Cellvibrio sp. PSBB006: one gene and its partner. The main gene of each other region encodes a partner of the protein of the gene in region 2 in a complex. Links are inferred from orthologs where the notes say so. Each region holds a gene or a part of one and is shown on either strand. Other genes may lie near its edges.

Region 1 (2,885 bases), 1.7 Mb from region 2 along the record:
AACAGATTAGCGTCTTTGCCAAACGTGAGGACGAATGATCCGTATTTACCCGTGTAAAAATCTGCCACTTCTTTTTCCTCATCAATAATTCGAGTGGTCCACGCTGTTTTATCCCGTCGATGATGGTATAAACAGTCACGGTCTGGTATTGCGCGGCAACCCGACTTGCACTGTTTCGTAGGCGTTATGTGTCATTACCTGTCTGGATTAAAGGAGACTTTCCATGAGCATCATTAAAGAATTCAAAGAATTTGCGGTAAAGGGCAACGTTGTGGATATGGCGGTGGGCATCATCATCGGAGCCGCATTCGGCAAGATCGTAACCTCCGTGGTGGGTGATGTAATCATGCCGCCGATCGGGTTGATGATCGGTGGTGTGGACTTCAGTGATCTGGCCGTTGTGTTGAAAGAAGCCACCGCCGATACACCGGCCGTCACCATTGCTTACGGCAAATTTATTCAGACCATCCTAGACTTCACCATCGTCGCCTTCGCGATATTTATGGTGGTCAAAGGCATCAATCGTTTGAAGCGCAAAGAAGAAGCCGCACCGACGCCACCCGCGAATCCAGTACCCAGCAAAGAAGAATTACTGCTAACCGAGATCCGCGATTTACTACGGGACAAAAAGTAATCTTCAGGTTTTTCATATCAGCCAGTTCGGAGAGTGGTTATGGCGGAAACAATCAAGACACAAGTCGTGGTGTTAGGCAGCGGCCCTGGCGGTTATTCCGCGGCGTTTCGCGCAGCGGATCTGGGCCTTGAGGTGACTCTCGTTGAACAGTATCAGGCCTTGGGTGGGGTTTGTTTGAATGTGGGTTGCATTCCTTCCAAAGCATTACTCCACGTAGCCCAGGTTATTCATGAAGCCGAGCATGGCCCGGATATCGGTTTGACATTCGCACCCCCCAAGCAGGATCTCAACCAGATCCGCGCGTTTAAGGACAGTGTGGTCAAGAAGTTATCCCAAGGTGTCAGCGGTATGGCCAAAAGTCGCAAGGTGCAGGTTGTACATGGTCGTGGCACCTTTACCGGCAGTCATCAGCTCAGCGTGGTGAATGACGGGAAAGAAACACTGATTGAATTTGAACACGCGATCATCGCTGCCGGTTCCAGCGTCGTGAAACTGCCGTTTATCCCGGATGACCCGCGGGTGTGGGACTCCACCAAGGCGCTGGAATTGAGTGAGGTGCCCAAACGGTTATTGGTCATCGGCGGCGGCATTATCGGTTTGGAGATGGGCACGGTGTACCAGGCACTCGGCAGTAAAGTGACGGTGGTTGAGTTCGCCGATCAATTAATTCCTGCAGCCGACAAGGATTTGATCACGGTGTACAGCCGCTACAACAAGGAGCGCTTTGAAGTCCTGCTCTCCACCAAAGTGGAAGCAGTTGAAGCAGCAAAAGCCGGTTTAAAGGTCAGCTTTTCCGGCGCCAATGCCCCGGCGGAAGCGCGCGAGTTTGACGCCGTACTGGTCGCCGTTGGACGCAAACCCAATGGTCAACTTATCGGCGCCGACAAGGCGGGTGTGCAGGTGGACGAACGCGGTTTTATTCCCGTCAGCAACACCCAGCAAACCAACGTGCCGCATATCTTTGCTATCGGCGATATTGTGGGGCAACCCATGCTGGCCCACAAAGCGAGCCATGAAGGCCATGTAGCCGCTGATGTAATCGCCGGGCATAAACGTATCTTTAATCCACGCGTGATTCCCTCCATCGCTTACACCAATCCTGAAATCGCCTGGACCGGCCTGACCGAGAAAGAAGCCAAAGCCCAAGGCATCAATTACAAAACCGCTGTCTACCCCTGGAGCGCCAGCGGTCGCGCCCTCGGCGCCAATCGCAGTGAAGGCAAGACCAAGTTGATCTATCACGCTGAATCTGAGCAGTTGTTGGGTGCGGGGATAGTAGGGATTAATGCGGGCGAGTTATTGGGCGAATTGTCTCTTGCTATTGAGTTTGGCGCGAATGTGGAAGACCTGGCACTAACTATCCACGCACACCCGACTCTGCATGAAAGTGTCGGCTTGGCCGGCGAACTGGCGGCGGGGACGATTACGGATTTACCGAATCCTAAGGCTAAATTGCGTTCGTAACGCTAATTGGCAATAACTGAAAAACTCAATTCAACAGTTCGAAAATGGCACGATGCGAGTTTGGCGTTAGGCCATTGGTTTCGAAACCCTCAAGTCAAGGACGACTTGAGGGAGCTACAGGGATGTATTCATGCGTTTTCGAAATCAATGGCCTAATGACAAACGGATTACGAAGCATAATCCAACTACACCACCATCACGCCATCCGCCTCAATCACCGCGCCCTTGGGCAATTGACTAACGCCGATAGCCGCGCGGGCCGGGTAGGGCTGGTTAAAGTATTCCGCCATTACTTCGTTCACGATGGAAAAATTCGCCAGATCGGTCAGGTAGATATTGAGTTTGACGATATCTGCCAGGCTGCCATTGGCAGCTTCACATACGGCGCGCAAGTTCCTGAAGACCTGATGGGCCTGGGTCGCGAAATCGCCTTCAACCAATGACATCGTCTTGGGGTCCAGCGGAATCTGGCCCGACAGGTATGTCGTGTTGTTGACCTTGATTGCCTGGGAATAAGTACCGATGGCCGCCGGGGCATTGGTGGTGTGGATTATGGCTTTGTTCGTCATGATGAGCCTGCTTCGTTGAAAAGCGCTGGGATGGCGCGCTGTTATTAACGGAAAGCGATCGAGTATAAACGGGAGTGCGGCGCAGGGCTATAAGGGATGACTATAAGAAAGAGACGCAATGCCTAATCAATTCTTGCTGCGCCCGATTCGGATCACAAAGCTCATGTTGCGGATGCGACGCATGATGTTGGCCAGGTGCACGCGGTTGTGCACGCCGA
Region 2 (3,815 bases):
CGATTGGATCGGGATGCCCGGTTTCACTTTTCAGCATCGCGGGATCAAGCTGCCAAGGACCATCAAGATTGAGAATAACCTGCACCTCGGCCAACTCAACCGCCGTCAATCCAGCCAAGGCCGCTACCACCCCACCCGCGCCAGCCCCACCTAATGCAATATGCGATGAATCGACTCCGTAAGGTTCCGCATGCTCACGCATCCACCGCACAGCAGCCTGGGCATCCTCCACCGCCGCCGGGTAAGGCGCTTGCGAAGCCAAACGATAATCGATAGTGGCAACAACATAACCGCGTAAAGCCAGGCTTATCGCAAGAGACGTTAAATGCTCCCGCTCACCACCCAACCAATCACCGCCATGCACCAAAACAATACCCGGCCGCAACTCATCCATCGTCGTCCCCGGCGCATACAAATCCAACTGCAAATCACGCGCACCTCGTTGGATATAAGTGAGATTTTTAAACTCAGCAATACCCTCCGGCACAACGCGACTGGCCAGCTTGATGTAGGGATAACGTTTTACTTGCTCGCGAAAGATATCATCGGAAGTGTAGTTAGACGATTGATGCGGAACAGCGGTGCAAGCAGCCAAAAATACGTTAAGCAACGTCAGAAAGAGCAAACGCACATTCGAGAATTTTTTCGTTTCGACACTCATTGCAGAAACCCTTGGTTGTTATTTTTATTGATGTATTTTTCAGGAGTTCAATAGAGCATTAAAGTTCAGGCAGATGAAGTCACAAGATCACGTTTTTGCGATAAAGCGGTAATCAATATTATTTTTAGGAACGAGTTAAACTCAATTTTCATCAATAAAAAAACCAGCATTTGCGCTGGCTTTTTTATTATCTGTCTTGGAACTCGCACTATGCGAGTTTGGCGTTAAGGCGTTGGTTTCGAAACCCTCAAGTCAGGGACGACTTGAGGGAGCTACAAGGATGATTCATTCGCCACATCCTTGTGGCTCACCCTACGGGCAGCTTCGCTGTGCAAATTGGCTATCCTGCCAATTTGTTATGCGTTTTTGAACCAAAGCCCCCAACGACAAACGGATTAAAGTCTACGAATATTACAAAACCAAACGCCGAATATCCGCAATCACACCAGTCAAGAACGTAAAGAACCGACCAGCATCCGCACCATTCACCGCACGATGATCGTACGACAAAGAAATCGGCAACATATTACGTGGCACAAACTCCTTACCATTCCACACCGGCTTAATCTGCGCACGAGAAACACCCAGAATCGCCACTTCCGGCGCATTCACCATAGGCGTAAAACCACTACCGCCCATCGCACCCAGGCTAGAGATAGTAAAACAACCACCCTGCATCTCTGCTGGCATCAACTTACCATCGCGCGCCTTCTTGGCCAGGACATTAATCTCGTCAGCCAACTCCCACAGACCTTTTTTATCCACATCGCGCACCACCGGAACCAGCAGACCGATTGGCGTATCCACCGCCACACCGATATGCACATAGTTCTTCTGCACAATGTGCTCACCATCGTGATGCATGGACACATTGAAACTCGGCTCTGCGCGCAATGCGGCAGCACAGGCTTTCAACAGGAAAGGTAAGGGCGTTAATTTACTGCCGCGCTTTTCCGCTTCCGCTTTCAAGCCGGTACGGAAAGCTTCCATCTCGGTAATGTCCACATCATCCCATTGGGTGACATGGGGAACATTCAACCAATTGCGGGTCATGTTTTCAGCAGTGAGCTTTTTGATCTTGCTCATCTTGACCATTTCAATCTCACCGAACTTGGCGAAATCAACCGCTGGCACACGCGGAATACCTGAACCACCGCCTACCGATGCGCCGGATTGAACGCTGACGACAATGTTTTTCACATAGTTGCGAACATCATCTTTCAGCAGGCGACCACGCGGACCGGTGCCGGACACTTTGCCCAGATCCACGCCGAGTTGGCGACCCAATTTGCGCACTGCCGGACCAGCGTAAACATCACCCGTGTTCACCACCGTTTCAGTTTGTGCAGAAGCGGCTGGTGCAGCCTTAGGCGCTTCAGCTTTAGGTGCCGGTGTGCTGGTTTCAGTTTTGGCCGGCGCAGCGGCTTGTACCGGCGCAGCGCCACCTGAGGTGGTCATCACCCCGATAACCGAACCTTGCGATACCTTGTCACCGACTTTCACTGCGAGACTGACGATCTTGCCGGACGCAGTAGCAGGTACTTCCATAGATGCCTTATCAGTCTCAAGGACAATCAGTGAGTCGCCTTCTGCAACGTCATCGCCCGCTTTCACCGTCACTTCAATAACGTCAACATTTTCTGCGCCGCCGATATCCGGGACCGTGATAGTCACCTCACTGCTGCTCGCTGAGGCAGCAGGTGTTGCTGCCGCTGGTGCAGGCGCGGCAGCAGATGCTGCGCCGCCACTGACAGCCACAACACAAATGGCCGTGCCCTGGGAAATCTTATCACCCACATTCACCGAGATACTAACGATCTTGCCTGATGCAGTAGCGGGAACCTCCATCGACGCTTTGTCAGTTTCCAGCACAATCAGGGAATCGCCTTCGGCTACTTCATCACCGGGTTTAACGGTCACTTCAATCACATCCACATTTTCTGCGCCGCCAATATCTGGCACCGTAATGGTAATTTCGCTGGTTGCTGCAGATGCTTTGGCCGGAGCCGGGGCGGCAGCGGGTGCTTTGGCGGCAGGAGCAGGAGCAGCCTCGGCAGCGCCTTCTGCTTCCACTTCAATCAATACATCATCCTGCGAAACCTTGTCTCCCTCTTTCACCTTGATAGCGACAACTTTACCCGCTTTATCGGCAGGAATTTCCATGGATGCTTTGTCCGTTTCAAGCACGACGATGGAATCTCCCTCGGCAATTACATCGCCTACTTTCACGGAGATTTCAATTACATCGACGCCTTCCGCACCACCGATATCGGGCACTTTAATGGTTTGAATTGCCACTGTAACTCCTCACTTTCTGCAAATTCGATCAACTGTTATTCAATGCGAATACAAGAACGCCCTCTTTGTAAGAGGGCGTTGGATTTACACGCTCATCGGGTCCGCTTTTTCCGGATCAATCCCGAATTTCTTGATGGCCTTGGCGACGACGTCGGCTTTGATCTTGCCTTCATCTGCCAGCGACTTGAGCGCGGCGATAACCACGAAATAACGATTCACTTCAAAGAAATGACGCAATTTCGCGCGGGAATCACTGCGACCAAAACCTTCTGTACCCAATACGGTGTAGGTGCCGGGAACAAACGCGCGTAATTGTTCGCTGTAGGTTTTCAGGTGGTCTGTAGCAATAATTTTCGGACCGTCACGCCCTTCCAATTGTTCAGTAATATAGGCTTTGCGCGGCGCTTCGGTCGGGTGCAGCAAATTCCAGCGCGTGGCACGCTGACCGTCGCGGGTCAACTCGTTCACACTGGTCACGCTCCACACATCCGCTTCAACATCAAAATCCTTGCGCAGCAATTCAGCGGCAGCACGCACTTCGTTAAGAATGGTGCCCGCGCCCATCAACTGCACACGATTTTTCTTTTTGCTCTTGCCCTGCTCAAGCAGGTACATGCCTTTGATGATACCTTCCTGCGCATTCTCCGGCAGATCCGGGTGCTGGTAGTTTTCGTTCATCAGGGTGATGTAGTAGAAGCAATTTTCCTTGTCGCCGTACATGCGCTTGATGCCATCCTGGATGATCACCGCTAATTCGTAAGCGTAAGTAGGATCGTAAGTACGGCAATTAGGAATGGTGTTTGCCATCACATGGCTGTGGCCATCCTGGTGCTGCAAGCCTTCACCGTTCAGCGTG

The links. Proteins that work in one complex are often made in the same cells at the same time.
Region 1: the proteins of aceF (region 2) and lpdA are in contact, whole or in part, in a crystal structure (PDB 1EBD), measured with the Geobacillus stearothermophilus proteins. The link is inferred for Cellvibrio sp. PSBB006 from one-to-one orthologs. Residues at the interface, in WP_033016211.1 of Geobacillus stearothermophilus: Ile130, Ala131, Met132, Pro133, Arg136, Arg140, Glu141, Asn155, Arg157; in WP_049624544.1 of Geobacillus stearothermophilus: Pro340, Ser341, Asp344, Tyr345, Arg403, Asp406, Val408, Glu431, Ala432, Gly433, Asp438.

Annotation. Positions count from the first base shown.
Region 1 is NZ_CP021382.1:3,518,221-3,521,105, reverse strand. It holds lpdA (dihydrolipoyl dehydrogenase), read left to right. Parts: upstream 1-673; coding sequence 674-2,098; downstream 2,099-2,885. Other genes in the region: spoT (bifunctional GTP diphosphokinase/guanosine-3',5'-bis pyrophosphate 3'-pyrophosphohydrolase), read right to left, coding at 2,794-2,885; CBR65_RS14500 (RidA family protein), read right to left, coding at 2,284-2,667; mscL (large-conductance mechanosensitive channel protein MscL), read left to right, coding at 224-634; CBR65_RS14515 (CPXCG motif-containing cysteine-rich protein), read left to right, coding at 1-38. UniProt on the Escherichia coli protein: Lipoamide dehydrogenase is a component of the glycine cleavage system as well as of the alpha-ketoacid dehydrogenase complexes.
Region 2 is NZ_CP021382.1:1,862,316-1,866,130, forward strand. What follows is about bases 517-3,463. They hold aceF (dihydrolipoyllysine-residue acetyltransferase), read right to left. Parts: upstream 2,960-3,463; coding sequence 1,073-2,959; downstream 517-1,072. Other genes in these bases: CBR65_RS07695 (alpha/beta hydrolase), read right to left, coding at 517-661; aceE (pyruvate dehydrogenase (acetyl-transferring), homodimeric type), read right to left, coding at 3,044-3,463. In the rest of the region: more of CBR65_RS07695, read right to left, coding at 1-516; more of aceE, read right to left, coding at 3,464-3,815.